3 regions of the Pseudomonas sp. H1_D04 genome follow, and region 3 is predicted to be linked to each of the others. Evidence: riboswitches for the same ligand, from Rfam matches in the RefSeq annotation. Region 3 holds a riboswitch; each other region holds the start of a gene.
What was found. Region 3 has a riboswitch for cobalamin ahead of cobO (cob(I)yrinic acid a,c-diamide adenosyltransferase). Riboswitches for the same ligand answer to the same signal wherever they lie in the genome.
Positions count from the first base shown of each region.

Region 1: it holds a riboswitch for cobalamin, as region 3 does, so the genes downstream of both, AB4N82_RS19515 (ABC transporter substrate-binding protein) here and cobO (cob(I)yrinic acid a,c-diamide adenosyltransferase) in region 3, are expected to answer to the same signal.
Region 2: it holds a riboswitch for cobalamin, as region 3 does, so the genes downstream of both, cobW (cobalamin biosynthesis protein CobW) here and cobO (cob(I)yrinic acid a,c-diamide adenosyltransferase) in region 3, are expected to answer to the same signal.

Region 1 is NZ_CP162826.1:4,201,950-4,208,911, reverse strand. Features, by position in the region: gene AB4N82_RS19535 (amino acid aminotransferase) at 1-990, shown strand, start outside; gene AB4N82_RS19530 (hypothetical protein) at 1,089-1,298, shown strand; gene ptrR (putrescine utilization regulator PtrR) at 1,343-2,215, opposite strand; gene AB4N82_RS19520 (aldehyde dehydrogenase family protein) at 2,321-3,703, shown strand; cobalamin riboswitch at 3,956-4,149, shown strand; gene AB4N82_RS19515 (ABC transporter substrate-binding protein) at 4,265-5,275, shown strand; gene AB4N82_RS19510 (FecCD family ABC transporter permease) at 5,272-6,288, shown strand; gene AB4N82_RS19505 (ABC transporter ATP-binding protein) at 6,285-6,962, shown strand, end outside.
Region 2 is NZ_CP162826.1:5,990,150-5,997,111, forward strand. Features, by position in the region: gene cobN (cobaltochelatase subunit CobN) at 1-2,653, opposite strand, end outside; gene cobW (cobalamin biosynthesis protein CobW) at 2,657-3,718, opposite strand; cobalamin riboswitch at 3,812-4,012, opposite strand; cobalamin riboswitch at 4,054-4,259, shown strand; gene AB4N82_RS27815 (CbtB domain-containing protein) at 4,356-4,544, shown strand; gene AB4N82_RS27820 (CbtA family protein) at 4,556-5,260, shown strand; gene AB4N82_RS27825 (cobalamin biosynthesis protein) at 5,257-5,649, shown strand; gene cobM (precorrin-4 C(11)-methyltransferase) at 5,720-6,466, shown strand; gene nfuA (Fe-S biogenesis protein NfuA) at 6,715-6,962, opposite strand, start outside.
Region 3 is NZ_CP162826.1:3,895,081-3,902,042, reverse strand. Features, by position in the region: gene AB4N82_RS18100 (cobyric acid synthase) at 1-1,278, opposite strand, end outside; gene cobD (threonine-phosphate decarboxylase CobD) at 1,275-2,264, opposite strand; gene cbiB (adenosylcobinamide-phosphate synthase CbiB) at 2,257-3,165, opposite strand; gene bluB (5,6-dimethylbenzimidazole synthase) at 3,162-3,812, opposite strand; gene AB4N82_RS18080 (cobyrinate a,c-diamide synthase) at 3,809-5,116, opposite strand; gene cobO (cob(I)yrinic acid a,c-diamide adenosyltransferase) at 5,113-5,724, opposite strand; cobalamin riboswitch at 5,804-6,056, opposite strand; gene AB4N82_RS18070 (PQQ-dependent sugar dehydrogenase) at 6,156-6,962, shown strand, end outside.

The sequences.
Region 1 (6,962 bases), 310 kb from region 3:
ATCGACGGTATTGCCGCCTATGACAAGGCCGTTCAAACCCTGCTGTTCGGGAACGACTCGCCACTGCTCGAAGCTGGTCGTGTCGTGACCGTCCAGGCCGTTGGTGGCACTGGCGCCCTGAAGATCGGCGCTGATTTCCTCAAGCAACTGCTGCCAGACGCCGTCGTCGCCATCAGCGACCCGAGCTGGGAAAACCACCGTGCGCTGTTCGAAACCGCTGGTTTCCCGGTGCAGAACTACCGCTACTACGACGCCGCCACCCACGACGTGAACCGCGCCGGCCTGCTCGAAGACCTCAACGCCCTGCCGCCGCAGTCCATCGTGGTGCTGCACGCCTGCTGCCACAACCCGACCGGCGTCGACCTGAGCCCGACCGACTGGCAAAACGTGCTGGACGTGGTCAAGGCCAAGAACCTGGTGCCGTTCCTCGACATGGCCTACCAGGGCTTTGGCGATGGCATCCACGAAGACGCAGCCGCTGTGCGCCTGTTCGCGGAATCGGGCTTGACCTTCTTTGTCTCCAGCTCGTTCTCCAAGTCGTTCTCCCTGTACGGCGAACGTGTGGGCGCGCTGTCCATCGTCGGCGACTCCAAGGAAGAAAGCGCGCGCATCCTGTCCCAGGTCAAGCGTGTGATCCGCACCAACTACTCCAACCCGCCAACCCACGGCGCAGCGATCGTTGCCGCCGTGTTGAACAGCCCTGAACTGCGCGCCCAGTGGGAAGCCGAACTGGCCGAGATGCGCCTGCGCATCCGTGGCATGCGTGAGCAGATGGTTGCCGAACTGGCCAAGGCTGCGCCGGGCCACGACTTCAGCTTCGTCGGTCGCCAGCGTGGGATGTTCTCCTACTCCGGTCTGACCGTTGAGCAAGTCACCCGCCTGCGCAGCGAGTTTGGTATCTACGCGCTGGATACCGGGCGTATCTGTGTGGCGGCGTTGAACCAGTCGAACATTGCTGCGGTCACACAGGCAATCGTTCAGGTGCTGTAAACCTGCTAGCGTTGCACAGAAGGGGAAGCCATGGTTTCCCCTTTTTTGTGTCCAGCCCCTAGACTGAACCCTGACCGCCCCTTTGCTGTGAGAGCTCTATGAGAAACGACGACTTGGACCTGCGCGCCGACCGCGACGAACTGCACGACTACACCCCACGCGCGCCGCAGGTGAAGCGGCAGAAGAGTTTGGTGTTGCAGGTGGCCCTCGGTGTATTCCTTGGTGGTTTGGCGTTGTGGCTGGTGCAGTTGGGTGCGACAGCAATCATGGCGAAACTCGCCATGGGCACCTTCCAGTTCGGCGGCTGATAAAAAAACAGGTGGGACGGGACTTATCCCCTCCCACAGTGGATTCAGGCGGCTACCAGCCCGCGCTCTTCCAGCAACTTCACAAAGCTGTTCAAACTCTGCGAAACAGTCCCCCGCCGCCAGATCAACCAAGTGTTCAGCAAGCGAAAGCTGTCCATCAGCGGCCACACACTCACCGCAGCGAACCCGGGCATGCTTTCCAACATACTGCGCGGCATCAGCGCCAGCCCAGCACCGGCGCTGACGCAGGCGAGCATGCCGTGGTAGGACTCAATCTCGAAGATCTTGCCCGGCACCGCGCCATCCTGTGAGAACCAGCGTTCAAAGTGATGCCGGTACGAGCAGTTCGAGCGGAACGTATAGATGTTCTCGCCATTTACGTCCTGCCCCCGGCTGATCGGCGCATGGTGCAGTGGCGCGATCACCACCATCTCCTCCTCAAACACCGCCACGCCCTCCAGGGTCGAATGCAGCACCGGCCCGTCGACAAACGCGGCGGTCAGGCGCCCCGACAATACCCCCTCGATCATGGTGCCCGACGGCCCGGTGCTCAGGTCCAGTTCGACCTTGGTGTGCTTCTGGTTATACGCCGCCAGCAACGCCGGGATACGCACCGCCGCCGTGCTTTCCAGGGAGCCGAGGGCAAACGCCCCCTGAGGTTCTTCCCCCGCCACCGTCGCGCGGGCCTCTTGCACCAGATCGAGAATGCGCCGCGCGTAACCGAGGAAATTCCAACCCGCCGGCGACAGGCGCAGTCGGCTCTTCTCGCGGATAAACAGCTCCACGCCCAGATCCTGCTCCAGTTGCTTGATCCGCGTGGTCAAGTTTGACGGCACCCGATGAATCAACTGCGCGGCGGCGCTGATGCTGCCTTGTTCGGCGACGGCCTTGAAGATTTCCAGTTGCACGAGATCCAATTCATTCTCCATTCGTGAACGTATTGCTTAATATTATTCAGTTTCCAGAAAAGATCCAGCCCCGTACGCTGACCTCCATTCCCAACGTACACGCAGGACGGTGCCATGAACGCGAACACCCACGCCTTATCGATCAATCCCGCCAACGGCCAAACCGTCGGCAACTATCCCTACGAAACAACAGCGCAGTTGGATGCCGCCCTCGACCGCGCCACCAGCGCCTTCCGCACCTGGCGCCGCCAGCCGGTGAGCCAGCGCGCCGAGCTGCTGTTAGCCCTGGCCGCCGCCTTGCGCGAGCAAGCCGAAGCCATGGCGCAGATGATCACTCTGGAAATGGGCAAACCCATCGCCCAGGCACGTGCCGAAGTCGAAAAATGCGCGCAACTGAGTGAATGGTACGCAGCCCAAGGCCCGGCCATGCTCGCCCCGGAACCGACCCTGGTCGACAACGGCACCGCCCACATCGAATACCGCCCGCTGGGCCCGATTCTCGCCGTAATGCCGTGGAACTTCCCGGTATGGCAGGTACTGCGCGGCGCCGTGCCAACCATGCTCGCCGGCAACACTTACGTGCTCAAACACGCGCCGAATGTGATGGGCAGCGCCTACCTGATCCAACAAGCGTTCCGTAAAGCCGGCTTTGCTGAAGGCTTATTCGAAGTGATCAACGTCACCCCCGAGGGCGTGTCCAAAGCCATCGCGGACTCACGCATTGCCGCCGTGACCCTCACCGGCAGCGTGCGCGCCGGCATCGCTATCGGCTCCCAGGCCGGTGCCGCGTTGAAAAAATGCGTGCTGGAACTGGGCGGCTCCGACCCGTTCATCGTGCTCAACGACGCCGACCTCGACGCCGCCGTGCAAGCCGCGCTCATCGGCCGCTTCCAGAACAGTGGCCAAGTCTGCGCCGCCGCCAAGCGCCTGATCATCGAAGCCGGTGTTGTGGAAGCCTTCACGGCCAAGTTCGTCGACGCCAGCCGTGCCCTGGTGATGGGCGATCCCACATCAGCTGCCACCTACATTGGCCCAATGGCCCGCTTCGACCTGCGCGACGAGCTGCACGGTCAGGTCCAGGCCACCCTGGAGGAAGGCGCGACCCTGTTGCTCGGCGGCCATAAAGTCACAGGCGACGGCAACTACTACGAGCCGACCGTACTCGCCAACGTCACCGACCAGATGACCTCGTTCAAACAGGAACTGTTCGGCCCCGTGGCCTCGATCATCACCGCCCGCGACGCCGACCACGCGGTGGCCCTGGCCAATGACAGCGAGTTCGGCCTCACCGCGAGCATCTTCACCACTGACGCAGCGAAAGCACGGGATATCGCCAATCAGCTGGAAACCGGCGGGATCTTCGTCAACGCCTTCAGCGTCTCCGACCCACGGGTGGCGTTTGGCGGCGTGAAGAAAAGTGGATTCGGTCGCGAGCTGTCGCACTTCGGCGTTCGCGAGTTCTGCAATGCGCAGACGGTGTGGCTGGATCGAAAATAACCCCGGCTGCGCAGCGGGCCTTTCATGGCAGGCGGCCGTGTTGTGGTGAGCGATCTGATCGCGCATTTAGGCGGGATCAAGCAAAAAACGGATTGCGAAGCTACTGACGAACACACATTGGCCGCCTCCTTTTTGCGAGGCGCGAACGTCCTAGCGACTTTTTAACGATAGGCGCCATGACTTGGCGCGACATCGAAGATCGCGCCACCGGCACGCGAACTGAAGCTCAGCCTCCCTCTGCGAGGCTGAATCAACTACCATAGCGCCGCCGGTTCCCCCATGGGACTAATAGGGAATTCGAAACGCCGCCCGCGGCGTCAATCGAAACTGCCCCCGCAACTGTAGGTGCCGAGCCTGCTCCTTAACGCCACTGGACCTCGTCCGGGAAGGCTGGAGCGTGGCGAAGACGCATCAGTCAGGAGACCTGCCGGCCCAGCACAATCACTAACCGGCGGGGTGTCCGGGAAGGACATCCTTGCCTGCCCGACCGGCAGCGTTCAAGGGCGTATTTCCGAGCCGTACTGCCCCTGCTTCACCTACGGTTCACACGGAGATCGCCCCATGCTGCCACGCGTTACTGCCCTGATCACCGGTCTGGGTTTCTGTGCCCTGGCTCAAGCGGCGCCCACTCACTACCCGCTGACTATCCAAAACTGCGGCAGCGCCGTGACCTTCCCGCAAGCCCCCGCACGCAGCGTGACCATCGGCCAGGCCGCCACCGAAATGCTGTATGCCCTGGGCGTCGGCGACAAAGTGGTCGGCACCTCGCTGTGGTTCAACAGTGTGCTGCCCCAGTACCAGGCGCAGAACGACAAAATCGAACGCCTGGCCAACAACGAGCCAAGCTTTGAAGCCGTGATCGCCAAACGCCCGCAACTGGTGGCTGCCGAGCTGGAATGGGTGGTCGGCCCGCAAGGCGTGGTGGGCACCCGTGAGCAATTCCACGAATTGAAGATCCCCACCTACCTGCTGCCTTCCGACTGCGAAGGCAAGGACAATCTGGTGGGCGCCGACGGCACGCGGCTAGAGCCGTTCCGCATCGAGACCCTCTACAAGAGCATCAGCCAACTGGCCGAGATTTTCGACGTGCAGGCGCGCGGCCAACAGCTGAACGACGACCTCAAGGCGCGCCTGGCCAAGTCCGTTGCCACGGCGCAGAGTAAAGGCCTCAAGCAAGCCAGCGCGCTGGTGTGGTTCTCCAGTTCCGAGATAGCCAGCGACCCGTACGTGGCGGGCCACAAGGGCATCCCCGAATTCATGCTCGAAACCCTCGGCCTGCACAACGTGGTGCAGTCCGATGAAGAGTGGCCCGCTGTTGGCTGGGAAACCATCGCCAAGGCCAATCCGACGTTCCTGGTGATCGCCCGCATGGACCGTCGCCGCTACCCTGCCGACGACCATGAAAAGAAACTCGCCTTCCTGCGCAGCGACCCGGTCACGCGCAACATGGACGCCGTCAAACACAACCGCATCATCATCCTCGACGCCTTGGCGCTGCAGGCCAGCCTCCGCACGTTCGATGGCCTTGAACAGCTGGCCGGCGCCATCGACGGCTACGACCTGCGCAAATGAGTAAAAGCGTGATCCGCACCCTGCTCGCCCTGACCCTGCTTTCAGCCGCCCTACTCGCGGGCGTGGCCATCGGCGAAACGTCCATCGAGCCGCAGGTGGTGCTTCAAGTGCTCGCCAATAAGCTGTGGAACGCCGGCTATCTGCTCGATCCAATCGACGAAGGCGTGGTGTGGAACTACCGCCTGACGCGCGCCCTGGTCGCTGCCGCGTGCGGTGCGGGGCTGGCCACCTGTGGGGTGATCTTGCAGTCGTTGCTGCGCAACCCGCTGGCCGATCCCTATCTGCTGGGTATCAGCGCCGGCGCCTCCACCGGCGCGGTGTTGGTGGCGCTGATGGGCGTGGGCGGCGGGTTGATTTCACTGTCGGCCGGCGCGTTTGTCGGGGCCATGGCGGCGTTTGCCCTGGTGATCTTGCTCGCGCGGGCCAGCGGCTCTATGAGCGGTACCGGCCAGATCATCCTCGCGGGCATTGCCGGTTCGCAGATGTTCAATGCCCTGACCGCGTTTCTCATTACCAAGTCGGCCAGTTCCGAGCAGGCCCGCGGCATCATGTTCTGGCTGCTGGGCAACCTCAGCGGTGTGCGCTGGCCTTCGGTGTGGCTGGCGGTGCCGGTAGCGGTTGCCGGCTTGGCGGTGTGCTTGTGGCATCGGCGTGCGCTGGATGCGTTTACCTTCGGCAGTGACTCGGCGGCGTCCCTCGGCATTCCGGTGCGCCGCGTGCAATTTGTGCTGGTGGGCTGCGCGGCGTTGGTGACGGCGGTGATGGTGTCGATTGTCGGCTCCATTGGCTTTGTCGGCCTGGTGATCCCCCATGCGGTGCGCCTATTGCTGGGCACCGGGCACTCGCGGTTGCTGCCAGCCAGCGCCTTGGGCGGCGCGCTGTTTTTGATCGCGGCGGATGTGCTGTCGCGCACCTTGATCAAAGGCCAAGTGATTCCTGTGGGCGTGGTCACTGCCCTGGTCGGCGCGCCGGTGTTCGCGTTGATCCTGATCGGGCGGAGGAATGCGCGATGAAAGTGCTCAGTTGTACGGGGCTGGGTTTCAAGGTGCGCGATGCCGAGTTGCTGCGCGATATTAATCTTGAGGTGCAGTTGGGGGAAACCTTGGGGATTGTCGGCCCGAACGGCTCCGGTAAATCCACCTTGCTCAAACTGCTGGCGGGGTTGCGAACACCCGCCTCTGGTGAGGTACGGCTTGGGGGCACCCGTTTGGGCGACCTGTCCCGCCGCGCCATCGCGCAACAGCTGGCAGTGGTGGAGCAACAGGCCGACACCGACGACGCCATCCGCGTATTCGACGCCGTGGCGTTGGGGCGCACGCCATGGTTGTCGGCGCTGAGCCCGTGGTCACGCGAGGACGACGCCATCGTGTGCCAGGCCCTGCACGATGTGGACGCCACCCACCTGAGCCAACGCGCCTGGCGCAGCCTCTCCGGCGGCGAACGCCAACGTGTGCACATCGCCCGAGCCTTGGCGCAACGGCCACAGATTCTGCTGTTGGATGAGCCGACCAATCACCTGGATATTCAACATCAACTGGCAATCTTGAAGGGTGTGCAAGGGTTACCGGTGACGACGCTGATCGCGCTGCATGACCTTAATCAGGCCCTGACCTGTGATCGATTGGCGGTGCTCGATCACGGACAATTGGTGGCGCTGGGCACACCGCTGGACGTGCTGACACCGCAG
Region 2 (6,962 bases), 2.1 Mb from region 3:
GAAGCAAGCTGGCCGACTGGAAGCCGATGCGCCAAGCCGTGGTGGTGGGCAGGTTGCGCACATCGACGGTGAAGAAATTGCGCCCGGTGGGCAGTACATCCAAGCGCCCACGACTCGGCGCGCCGCTCGGACCTGCCGGCACGAAACGGCCGTCGAGGGCTTCCAGCAAACCGCGCATTTCCGCCGGGCCGCAGGCATCCAGGCGTGGTGCCACGACGATGCGCAGGCTTTCGATAACCGCTTTCACGTCTTCCCAGCCGGGTTCTTCCAACTGTTCAAGGGGACCTTCCAACGCCTGCTCGATCAGCCGCGCTGCGTACAACTCCAGACGCTCGCGGGTGTCGCCGGCGGTGCGCCACACCTGCGCATCGATGCTCTGCAACACCGCCGGGCGGCGCCCAGTCCACGGTTCGGCCAGGGCGCAGTCCAACGGGTCGAAGCCCAGCCCAAAGGCCTTGGCCACCACGCGCAGCAAGCTCGATTGCGGGCCACGGCCATCGCCTCGGGGGATGCGCAGCAAGGCCAGCAACGTATCAATGCGCAAACGGCCTTGCGGCGATTCACCGAAGATATGCAGGCCGTCGCGGATCTGCGATTCCTTCAAATCACACAGGTAGGTGTCCAGGCGCGGCAGCCAAATCGCCGCATCGGCGTCGCCATCCAGTTCAAGCTCCTGGTCGATACGGGTTTCGCGCACCAGCTTAAGGATGTCTTTTTGCAGCTCACGGGCACGGCGTGGGTCGAGCAGTTGGGCCTCGTAATACTCGTCCGCCAACAGCTCCAGGTCACGCAGCGGGCCGTAGGTTTCGGCGCGGGTCAGCGGCGGCATCAGGTGATCGATGATCACTGCCTGGGTGCGCCGCTTGGCTTGGGCGCCCTCGCCCGGGTCGTTGACGATAAAGGGGTAGATATTCGGCAGCGGCCCCAGTATTGCGTCAGGCCAGCAGTGTTCCGACAGGCCCACGCCCTTGCCTGGCAGCCATTCCAGATTACCGTGCTTGCCCACATGGATGACGCCATGGGCGCCATAGGTGTGGCGTAACCAGAAATAGAACGCCAGATAGCCGTGGGGCGGCACCAGGTCCGGGTCGTGGTACACCGCACTGGCGTCCACTTGGTAACCCCGCGCCGGCTGGATGCCGACGAACGTCAGGCCCAGGCGTAGGCCGGCGACCATCAGGCGGCCATCGCGGAACATCGGATCGTTATGGGGCGTGCCCCAGCGCTCCAGCACGGCGCGCTGGTTGGCTTCAGGCAGGCGCTTGAACATCGCCTCGTACTCATCCAGGCCCAGGCTTTGATGGCACGGGCGCAAGTCGAGGCTGTCCAGATCGTTGGTGACGCCACCCAGCAAGTCGTGGATCAAGGCGGTGCCGCTTTCCGGCAGTGCCGCTGGCACCGGGTAACCTTCAGCTTGCAACGCACGCAGGATATTCAGCGCCGCCGCCGGGGTGTCCAAGCCCACGCCATTGCCGATGCGGCCATCGCGGGTCGGGTAGTTGGCAAGGATCAGCGCGATGCGTTTATCCGCATTCGGCACACGCGCCAGTTCGACCCAACGGCGCGCCAGCTCGGCGACAAAATCCATACGCTCGGGCGCTGCGCGGTAGCACACCACATCCGACTGGCTGCGTTCGCTGCGCCAGGCCAGGTCTTTGAAGCTGATCGGCCGGCTGATAATGCGGCCGTCCAGCTCCGGCAAGGCAATGTGCATCGCCAGGTCGCGCGGGCCCAGGCCTTGTTCACTGGCCTCCCAGCCGGGCTGGTTATCCTGGGCGCAAATCGCCTGGATCACCGGAATATTGCGGCGAAATGGCCGCAAATGCGGGGCTTCGGGGCTGGATTGGGCAAAACCGGTGGTATTCAGAATCACCGATGCCTGCACGTCATCCAGCAAATCCTCGACCACCGCGAGGCAGCCGGGCTCTTTCAAACTGGCCACCGCCATCGGCAACGGGTTGAGGCCCGCCGCCTGCAAGCGCTGGCAGAACACATCGATAAAACCGGTATTGGCCGCCTGCAAATGGGAGCGATAGAACAGCACCGCCGCCACGGGTTGGTCGGCGTGCCAATCTGCCTGCCAGTCGCTCAGGCGAGCATTGGCTTTGCCGGGATGATAAATCGCCGTACGCGGCAAGGCTTGCGGCTCGGCCCACGGGTAGTCGCGGCCCATATAGCCGCTGGCCAGGCAGCGATAAAAGTCCAGCGCGTTGCCCAGCCCGCCCTGGCGCAGAAACTGCCATAGGCGATCCCGCGCCTCGACGCCGACGGTACTGAGACCGCTGAGTTCCGGGTCCGGGCGATCATCCCCCGGCACCAGGATCAGCTGCACACCGCGCTCGGCCAACTCCACCAAGCGCTCGATGCCGTAGCGCCAATAACCGATGCCACCGTGCAGGGAAATCAGGATGACCTTCGCGTGGCGCAGCACCTCATCGACATACAGGTCGACCGAAGCGTGGTTCTGCACCTGCATCGGGTTGGCCAGACGCAGGCTCGGGTAGTCATCCGGCAACTGCTGGGCCGCTTCGGCCAGCAGCGCCAGGCTGGAATCACCGCTGCACAGGATCACCAGTTCGGCGGGGGTCTGTCCAAGGTCGGCAATATTGTCGTCCGCGACAAAACCACCGGGCTGAGTCCTGAGCAGGTGCATGGATTAAACGCTGAGCGCGGCGCGCAGTTGCACTTCGAGGCCGACCGCATCCAGGTCCTGGCCGATCAGTACCAGGCGCGTGATGCGTGCTTCGTCAGCACCCCAGGCGCGGTCGAAGTGTTTGTCAAAGCGGGTGCCCACGCCCTGGATCAACAGGCGCATCGGCTTGTTCGGGATCGCGGCGAAGCCTTTGACACGCAAGATGCCGTGTTGCACGACCAGTTGAGTCAATGCGTCGAGCAGCAGCGCTTCGTCGGCCTGGGGCAAGTCGATGGAGATGGAATCAAACGCATCGTGGTCGTGATCGTCTTCACCTTCGTGGTGATGATCGTGATGACTATGACGACCGTCGATATGCTCTTCGGAGCCGGCACCCAGGCCAATCAACACGTCCAGGGGCACGCGACCGCTGCTGGCTTCGATGATTTTGACGGCTGGCGGCAGCTCTTCGGCGACTTCCAGGCGCACACGGGCCAGGTCTTCCGGGCTGATCAGATCGGCCTTGTTAAGGATGACCAGGTCCGCGCTGGCCAGTTGGTCGGCGAACAGCTCGTGCAGTGGCGACTCATGGTCCAGGTTCGGGTCGAGTTTGCGCTGGGCGTCCACTTGATCGGGGAACGCAGCAAAGGTACCGGCGGCCACGGCCGGGCTGTCGACCACGGTGATCACCGCGTCAACCGTGCAGGCGCTGCGGATTTCCGGCCACTGGAAGGCTTGCACCAGCGGTTTTGGCAGGGCCAGGCCCGAGGTTTCGATGAGGATATGGTCGAGGTCGCCGCGACGGGCGACCAGTTCGCGCATCACCGGGAAGAACTCTTCCTGCACAGTGCAGCACAGGCAGCCGTTGGCCAGTTCGTACACGCGGCCATTGGCTTCTTCTTCGGTGCAACCGATGGAGCATTGCTTGAGGATTTCACCATCAATGCCCAACTCGCCGAACTCATTGACGATGACGGCGATGCGACGGCCCTGGGCGTTGTCGAGCATATGGCGCAGCAAGGTGGTTTTGCCCGAGCCGAGGAAGCCGGTAACGATGGTGACGGGGAGTTTGGCCAGTGTTTTCATCGGATGCCCTTGGGGGCGGGCATACGGGACGATAGGCCCTGCGGCGCGGCGCAGAAGCGGATTTCGTCACCGGATCACCCCGCCCGGTTGAATTAGAAAATCGGTTGCGAGGCAGGTCTCCTGGCTTAGGGCTTGCGGGTCGTTAGACCGGCGCCGGCTGCGCCTTCCCGCCGTTGATGGCAGTGGCGTGGCAGTCGGATGAACCCTTCACAGTTGCGGGGGCAGCCGCGGATTGAACCGCGTTCCCTTCTTAGCTTCGGCCTGGGCCGAAGAACCTCGAAGGTGCAAGGCTACAGGGGCTCGGTGAATTTGACTACCGTCGCTCTGCATGCTTTCCTACATGCCTTGTTTCGGGTGCCCTTCACAGGGTGAAACGGGAAACCGGTAAATCATGGCTGCCATGACCAGTCCGGTGCTGCCCCCGCAACGGTAAGCGAGTGAAGCGTCAGATCCACTGTGCCTGTAAGGCATGGGAAGGCGATGCTTTATAGACCCAGTGTCCCTCGCAAGCCCGGAGACCGGCCCGAAAAACCAGATAACAAACCCGCGGTGGGCGGGCGCTGTTCGGAACTCTGCGTGCCTGGCTCGCGGGGTTTTCATGCGCTCGTTTCATCCAGACACCTGAAAGGGACGCGCCATGTCGATCATCAGCAGCACTTCGCACTCCGCCAGCAGCACCTCTACCTTGAGCCAACGCCTGACCGCCGCCATCGGCGCGTCGATCCTCGGCGCGTGTCTGGTGTATTTCGCCGGTTTCTCGCATATCGAGGCGGTGCACAACGCTGCCCACGATACCCGCCACAGCGCCGCGTTCCCGTGCCACTGAGACCTGCCGACATGATCAAGCGTATTGCGCAAACCGCAGGTTTCACCGGCCTGTTGGCCGCGCTGCTGCTGACCCTGCTGCAAAGCTTTTGGGTCGCCCCGCTGATTCTTCAGGCGGAAACCTTTGAAAAAGCCCCGGCGGCAACCGAAGTGGTGCATGAGCACGCTGCCGGCGCTGCTGCCCACACCCACGATGCCGAAGCCTGGGAGCCTGAAGATGGCTGGCAGCGCGTGCTGTCGACCACCGGTGGCAACTTGGTGGTGGCGGTTGGTTTTGCACTGATGCTGGCCGGCCTCTACACATTGCGCGCCCCCACCCGCACGGCGCAGGGCCTGCTGTGGGGCCTGGCCGGTTACGCAACCTTCGTGCTGGCGCCGACGATGGGCCTGCCACCCGAGTTGCCGGGCACCGCCGCCGCTGATCTGGCACTGCGCCAGACGTGGTGGATCGGCACTGCGGCCTCCACCGCTGCCGGGATTGCGCTGATCGTGTTCGGGCGCAACTGGCTGCTGAAAGTGCTGGGCGCTGCCATCCTCGCGGTACCTCACGTCATTGGCGCGCCGCAACCGGAAGTGCACGCAATGCTCGCGCCGCAAGCCCTGGAAACGCGGTTCAAAATCGCTTCGCAACTGACCAACGTGGCGTTCTGGCTGGCCCTGGGCCTGATCAGCGCCTGGCTGTTCCGCCGCAAACGCGACGATCAATACTCCGCATGACCTACGTGGTCGGCCTGGGTTGCCAGCGGGGTTGTGAGGTTCATACCCTGATGGCGCTGTTTGATACCGCTCTCGCCGAGGCAGGGATTGATCCCCAATGCATCACCGCGCTGGCCAGTATCGACCGCAAACACGACGAGCCAGGCTTACTGGCTCTGGCACGGCACTTGAACCTGCCGCTGGAGTGCTTCAACGCCGAGCAACTGGCGATTTATGAACACCGGCTAAGTCACAAGTCCGACGTTGCGTTCGCCCATACGGGGTGTTACGGCATCGCCGAAAGTGCCGCCCTGGCCCTTGTTGAACAGCTCGGCGGCGCGCCTGCCAAGTTGCTCATCACCCGCAAAAAAACCGCAGAAGCCACCTTTGCGTTGGCCTGCGCCGGTTAAAACCCCGATAATCGCCCTCCCCGATCATGAGCAATCTTCATGCTCGCCCGTTTTTTGACAGGAATTCTCCATGACCGTCTACTTCATCGGCGCCGGCCCCGGCGACCCGGAATTGATTACCGTCAAAGGCCAGCGGCTGATCCGTAGTTGCCCGGTGATCATTTATGCCGGTTCGCTGGTGCCTGCGGCGGTATTGGAAGGTCATCAGGCAGAACACGTGGTCAACAGCGCCGAACTGCACCTTGAACAGATCATCGACTTGATCAAGACCGCACACGCCAAAGGCCAGGACGTGGCGCGCGTGCACTCCGGGGATCCGAGCCTTTACGGAGCGATCGGCGAGCAGATCCGCCTTTTGCGGGAATTGGGCATTCCATTCCAGATCATTCCTGGCGTCACCGCCGTAGCGGCCTGCGCAGCGTTACTGGAGACGGAGCTGACCCTGCCAGACATCGCCCAAAGCGTGATCCTGACCCGTTATGCCGATAAAACCAGCATGCCCGCCGGTGAGGGTTTCGACAGCCTGGCGCAGCACGGTACGACCATGGCGATTCATCTGGGGGTGAATCATCTGGAGAAAATCGTCGCCGAACTGCTGCCGCACTATGGCGCGGATTGCCCGATTGCCGTGGTGCATCGGGCGACTTGGCCGGACCAGGATTGGGTAGTGGGCACCCTTAGTGATATCGCCGAGAAAGTCGCGTCCAAAGGTTTTCGGCGTACGGCGTTGATTGTGGTGGGCCGGGTGCTGGCGAGTGACAGTTTCAGTGAGTCGTCGCTGTATCGGGCGGGGCATGCGCACCTTTATCGACCTTGATTTTTCACTTCAAAAAAGCCCTATAAGCTACTGATAAATATCAATAAATACAGATAAATATGGGAAGGTCTTGCTCCTGTTAGCGGTGGGTCAGCTTCCAATGGGGCAACTGAGCTACCGCTATCGGGAGCAAGCCCCCTCCCACAGTTAATCTTAGTTGTTAGGTTTGTTGCGTAAGATTCTGAATTTAAAGCAAAAAAAACGGCGCTCACGGGGCGCCGTTTTTCTGTTCGCAGTGAACGCCTTACTCAGTAGTAGGCGTTTTCTTTCTGCGTGTGGTCCGTCACGTCACGGACGCCCTTGAGCTCCGGAACGCGCTCCAGCAGGGTGCGCTCGATGCCTTCACGCAGGGTCACGTCCGCCTGGCCGCAGCCCTGGCAGCCGCCGCCGAACTTCAGCACGGCGATACCGTCATCGACCACGTCGATCAGGCTGACCTGGCCGCCGTGGCTGGCCAGCCCTGGGTTGATCTCGGTTTGCAGGTAGTAGTTGATGC
Region 3 (6,962 bases):
CAGATACGTGCCGAGAATCTGCCCGTCAGCACTTTGCGCGCCGTCACGGCGACCGTCCTCCAGCAGTACGGCGGCGTTCGACAGAGCAGCGCCACACGTCACACCCGCATGAATCTCGTACCCGCTGACCTCAGCATCCTCCAGCAACAACCGCCCCCGCACATTGCGCAGTTGCTTCTCTTCTTCCAAAGTCGTGCTGAACGCCAACAACCCCAAGCCGTCACTGGAACCCGCCGCTCCTTCCAGCCCCAATGGGTCATGCACCTGCTCGCCCAGCATCTGCAACCCGCCGCAAATCCCCAGCACCTTGCCGCCATACCGCAAATGCCGTGCTACGGCGGTATCCCAGCCATTGGCACGCAGATACGCCAAATCACTGCGCACGCTTTTCGAGCCCGGCAGGATGATCAGGTCGGCGGCAGGAATCGACTGGCCCGGACCGACAAACTGCAAATCCACCTGAGGATGCAGGCGCAGTGGGTCAAAATCCGTGTGATTGCTGATGCGCGGCAATACCGGCACCACCACCTTGAGCACCTGCGCCGCCTTGTCGATCTGACGCTGGTCGATGCCGTCTTCAGCCTCCAAGTGCAAATCCATCACGTAGGGCAAAACCCCCACCACCGGTTTGCCAGTGCGTGCTTGCAGCCAATCCAAACCGGGTTGCAACAGCGCGATATCGCCGCGAAAACGGTTGATGACGAAGCCCTTGACCCGCTCTTGTTCGGTGGGCGAAAGCAATTCCAAGGTGCCGACCAGATGGGCAAACACACCGCCGCGATTGATGTCGGCGATCAGCAGCACTGGGCAGTCGACGGCTTCGGCGAAGCCCATGTTGGCAATGTCATTGGCGCGCAGGTTGATCTCCGCCGGGGAGCCTGCGCCTTCCACCATTACCACCGGATAGGCTTCGCTCAACCGTGCGTGGGAGGCCAGCACTGCCTGCATGGCGATGGCTTTGTAGTCGTGATAGGCCACGGCGTTCATGGTGGTCACGGCGCGGCCGTGGATGATCACTTGGGAACCGGTGTCGCTGTTGGGTTTGAGCAACACCGGGTTCATGTCAATGTGGGGCGCCAGATTAGCTGCCTGGGCCTGCACCGCCTGGGCGCGGCCGATCTCGCCGCCTTCGGCCGTCACGGCACTGTTGAGCGCCATGTTCTGCGGCTTGAACGGCACCACTGCGACGCCCTGGCGTACCAGCCAGCGGCACAGCGCGGTCACCAGCGTACTTTTGCCGGCGTCGGACGTGGTGCCTTGCACCATCAGCGTACTCATGAAGCATCCTTATAGGCGGCCAGTGCGGCGTCGAGGCGCAACCAATCGGCCTCGGTGTCGGGCAGGCCGAAGCGCAGGCTGCTGTCGTGGACGAACAGGCGCAAGAGGATGCCGCGCTGGGCCATGAATTCGTGCATGCGTTCGGCGTGCGGGGTGATCAGCCATTGGAACAACGCGCAGCCGCCCTGAGGCTGAAATCCGTGGCGCTCAAGCAGCGTGAACAATCGCTCGCCAGCCTCGACGCAACGCGCCCGCTGACGGGTATGCCCGGCAGTGTCGCGCAGGCACACTTGCCCCAACACGCGTGTCGGTCCGCTGACGGCCCAAGGCCCGACCTGTTCAGCGAGCAACTTGAGCAACTTGCGTTCGGCCAGCACAAACCCCAGACGCACGCCGGCCAGGCCAAAGAACTTGCCGAACGAGCGCAACACAATCAGACCGACCTGATGAGCCTGGCCTGCCAAACTCAACTCCGGCGTCACGTCCATAAACGCTTCGTCCACCACCAGCCAGCCGCCGCGCTGGGCCAGCCGTGTGTGCCAGTCCAGCAGGCGTTGGGGAGTCAGGCTCTGGCCTGTAGGATTGTTGGGATTGACCACCACCAAAACGTCGAGGCTATCGAGGAAGAAGTCGACTTCCTGTTCCTGCACCTCGCGCACTACATACCCGGCGCGGCGCCAGGCTTCGGCATGCTCGGCATAGCAAGGCGACAGCACGCCGACTTTGCCGGATCGGCGCAGGCGCGGCAGCAACTGGATCGCCGCCTGGGAACCGGGCACCGGCAATAAATGCGCGGCCCCGTAGTACTCGCTGGCAGCCTGTTCCAAGCCGTCGTCGGTCTCTGGCAATCGTGCCCAGGCACGCTGCGGGATCGGCGGGATCGGCCAGGGCCAAGGCGCGAGACCGCTGGACAGGTCAAGCCAGTCGGCCTCGGCAATCCCGTATTGAATGGATGCTTTACGCAGTCGGCCACCGTGTTCAAGCATAGAATTGCGCCCCCACACATAGGATCAGCAGCCACAACCATACGCCGCGCTGCACCAGTTGCCAGCCTCGGTCGATGGAGTCGGCATCCGCCGCCGGGCCTTCGCCCAATGGCGGACGCTGGTGCACTTCGCCGTGATAAATCGCAGCACCACCCAATTCAACACCCAAGGCGCCTGCGCCGGCAGCCATCACCGGCCCGGCGTTGGGGCTGTCCCAGGTCGGGCCCTGGGTGCGCCAGCATTTGAGGGCCAGGCGGGTTTTGCCGAGCACGGCGTAGGTCAAGGCCACCAGGCGGGCCGGAATGTAGTTGAGCACGTCGTCGATTTTCGCTGCGGCCCAGCCGAAGCGCTCGAAGCGTTCGTTGCGATAGCCCCACATGGCATCAAGGGTGTTACTCAATCGGTAGAGCACCACGCCCGGTACGCCAGCGACCACGAACCAGAACAGCGCGGCGAATATCGCATCGCTGCCGTTTTCCAATACTGATTCGGTGGCGGCGCGGGCGACTTCGGTGCGATCCAGCTCGCTGGTCTGGCGGCTCACCAGGTAACTCACCCGCGTGCGGGCTTCATCCAGGTCATCGCTGCGCAACGCCTGGGCCACCGGCATCACATGCTCGCCGAGGCTGCGCATACCGAGGGCGCAGTACAACGCCAGAATCTCCAACACCCAGCCGATATACGGCGCCCACGACAACGCGGTGGCCAGCAGCGTCAGCGGCACCACGGCGATAAACCACGCCGTCACGCCGTGACTGCGCCAGCCACGGCCGCCACTGTTGAAACGTTGCTCGATGCGCCCGGCAAAATTGCCGAACGCCACCAGCGGATGCCAGCGCCTGGGCTCGCCCAGTAGCGCATCCAACGCCACTGCAGCGACACACAGCAAGGCCACACTCATTGACTTACTCCCCACGTATTCTCATACAACATGTCACTCAGCGGACGCGGTTCGGTCCAGCCTTCGAGCTGCAACATCGGTGCCGGATAGAACTCGACAACCGGCCCCAGGCACAACACAGCCAGAGGTTTTGCGCCGGGCGGCAGGCCCAGCAAATCGGCCAGGGCCTGGGGCTCAAACAACGAGACCCAGCCCATGCCAAGGCCTTCCACGCGAGCGGCCAGCCACAGATTCTGGATCGCGCAGGACAGCGAGGCCATGTCCATCTCCGGCAAGGTGCGCCGGCCGAAAATATGGCGCTCGCGATCATCCATCAATGCCGCCACCAGTACTTCGGCACAGTCATTGATGCCTTCGACCTTAAGCCTCATGAACTCATCGGTGCGCTCGCCAAGGGCCTCGGCTGTGCGCACGCGCTCTTCTTCCACCAGTTGCTGGATCTGCCCGCGCAGGTGGCGGTCGCTGATGCGGATAAAACGCCAGGGCTGCATGAGGCCGACACTCGGCGCCTGATGCGCGGCCTGAAGCAGGCGGTGGAGCAATTCAGGGGCGACAGTGCCACCGCTGAAGTGGCGCATGTCGCGGCGTTCGGCAATGGCGCGGTAAACGGCATCGCGGTCGGCCTGGGGGAAGGCGTTGTCAGTCATGGCGCTATCGTGGGTAAAAACAATGCGGCCACAGCAGCCGGATTCGACGGAAAGTAGAAGTGCACGTAAGAGGCCGTCATCCGCCCCTGTCGGTAGACCGCTTCGGCCCCGCGCCCACCATTGGGGCTCAGACCACGGGCAATCGGTTGCCATTCGGTGCTGGTCAGGGAGTGGTGATAGGTATGGCCGCGCAGTACGCCTTCCGGCAATTCGACGCTTTGCAGCGCCAGGGCCGCCAGTTTCTTTTGCATCACTGCATCACCCTGCAACAGGCCGAGCAGTTCGGCGCGGTTGCCGTCGACGTCGGTGAGGGAGTTCAGCAGGTAGAGCATGCCGCCACACTCAGCGAGCAACGGCTTACCCGCCGCATGGTGAGCACGGATGGCGTCGAGCATCGGAGTATTTTCCGACAACGCCTGGTGGTGCAGTTCCGGGTAGCCGCCAGGCAGATACAGACTGTCGGCGTCAGGTAATTCGCGATCGTGGATCGGGGAGAAAAATGTCAGCTCAGCGCCCATCGCCCGCAACAGGTCAAGACTGGCGCCGTAGGTGAAGGCGAAGGCTTCGTCGCGGGCCACGGCAATGCGGAAACCGGCCAACAACGGCTCAGCTTTCATCACTTCAGGCGCGGCGAAGGTCACGGGCGGCGGTAAAGCGACTTCGCAACTGCTGCCCAAGGCTTGGGCGGCGGCGTCCAGGCGTGCATCGAGGTCATTCAGTTCGCTGGCTTGCACCAGGCCCAGATGACGGCTCGGCAGCTCGATTCCCGTCTCGCGGGACAGCGCGCCGTACCAGCGCAGGCCTTCAGTGAGGCTACCTTCGAGCAATTGCGCATGGCGCAACGTGCCGACGCGGTTGGCCAACACGCCCGCGAACGGTAGATCCGGCTGGTAGCGCGCAAGGCCCAGCGCCAGAGCACCAAAGGTTTGGGCCATGGCGGTGCCATCAATCACGCCCAGCACCGGCACGCCGAAATGCCGCGCCAGGTCGGCACTGGAGGGCGTGCCGTCGAACAGACCCATCACGCCTTCGATCAGGATCAGGTCGGCCTCCCCCGCCGCTTCCCACAGCAGGCGGCGACTTTCCTGCTCGCCCACCATCCACATATCCAATTGATACACCGGCGCACCGCTGGCGCGTTCGTGGATCATCGGGTCCAGAAAGTCCGGACCGCATTTGAACACGCGCACCCTACGTCCCAGATTGCGGTGCAAACGGGCCAGGGCGGCGGTGACGGTAGTTTTGCCTTGGCCGGACGCCGGTGCGGCGATCAATACGGCCGGGCAATGACGGGGCTGATTCAAAGTTCGACGCCCTTCTGTGCCTTGATACCGGCCTGGAATGCGTGTTTGAGCATGCCCATTTCGGTGACGGTGTCGCCCATCTCGATCAGCTCCGGCTTAGCGCCACGGCCAGTGACCACCACGTGTTGCATCGGCGGGCGGGCTTGCAGGTCGCTGAGTACTTGGTCCAGGTCGAGGTAACCGTGCTTGAGGGCTATGTTCAGCTCGTCCAGCACCACCAGGCCGATGGTTGGGTCTTGCAGCAGTTCGCGGGATACCGCCCAGGCTGCCTCGGCGGCGGCGATATCGCGCTGGCGGTCCTGGGTTTCCCAGGTAAAGCCTTCGCCCATGACGTGGAAACGCACTTGCTCGGGGAAGCGGCGGAAAAACAACTCTTCGCCAGTGCTGTTACGCCCCTTGATGAACTGCACCACACCGCATTGCATCCCATGGCCCATGGCGCGAGCGAGCATGCCAAACGCTGAGCTGCTCTTGCCTTTGCCGTTGCCGGTGAGTACCAGCAGCAAGCCGCATTCGTTAGGGGAGTTGGCGATGCGCTCGTCGATCACGGCTTTTTTGCGCAGCATGCGCGCCAAGTGGCGTTCGTCGCGGTCGGGGGTATCGGTCATGGCAGCTCTCCGTTGGGGCTGGACAAAAACGGCGGGCAGGAAAAAGAAAAAACAGACAGCCAAGCATCGCCCACCGTGATGCTGTTGGATGATCCAGGCCGGTCTCCGGGCTCATGAGTGGCGCAGCTCTTGTAGAGAGCAAGCAGGCCAACGCTGCGCCTTCCCATATCGCACGCGATACAGTGGCAAAAGCAGCGTCTTGACTCATTTACCGTTGCGGGGGCAGCGCCGGAATTGCGGCGGCGCTGTGTACAAGCGCGCTCACTCACCGGCTTCCCTGTTTCACTCTGTCGACCCATGGGTCACAGAGCACCTGGAACAAGCGGCGAAGGTTAGTGGGTTGGGGGTGGAGCGTCAATGAAAGCTGGTCGAGTACTTGAACCATCGCACCACCGCCCTCCTCTACCCTTACAGGTATCAAGGAGAACACCATGCATAAAACCAGACTCGCCCTGTTAATCATGCTTGCCGGCACCCTCGCGGCGTGCGGAGAAAGCTCAACCCTGAAGGTTTCCGACGGCACCGGCCCCTCGCCCCGACTGCCGGAACCGAACAAAACGCTGATCCCTACCGTCAACATCGCTCCGGCCATCGGCTGGCCAGATGGCGCGAAGCCAACGGCAGCCCCCGGCACCCAAGTGGCCGCGTTCGCCGAGGGCCTCGACCACCCGCGCTGGCTGTATGTGTTGCCTAATGGCGATGTGCTGGTGGCGGAAACCAACGCACCGCCCAAACCGGATGACGCCAAGGGCATACGCGGCTGGGTCATGGAGAAGGTCATGGGACGTGCCGGCGCCGGGGTGCCGAGCCCGAACCGTATCACTCTATTGCGCGATGCCGACCACGACGGCGTCGCCGAAACACGTACGGTGTTCCTGGAAAACCTCAATTCGCCGTTCGGTATGACCCTGGTCGGAAACGACCTGTATGTGGCCGACTCGGACAAGCTGCTGCGTTTCCCCTATCAGCCAGGCGAAACTGCCATCAAGGCCCAAGGCTCCAAGGTGGTCGACTTGCCAGGCGGCCCTCTGAACCACCACTGGACGAAAAACGTGGTGGCCAGCAAGGACGGCAGCAAGCTGTACGTGAGCGTCGGCTCAAACAGCAACGTCGGTGAAAACGGCCTGGAGGCGGAACAGGGGCGTGCCGCGATCTGGGAAGTCGACCGCGCCAGCGGCCAGCACCGTATTTTCGCCTCCGGCCTGCGCAACCCCAATGGCATGGCTTGGGAACCGCAG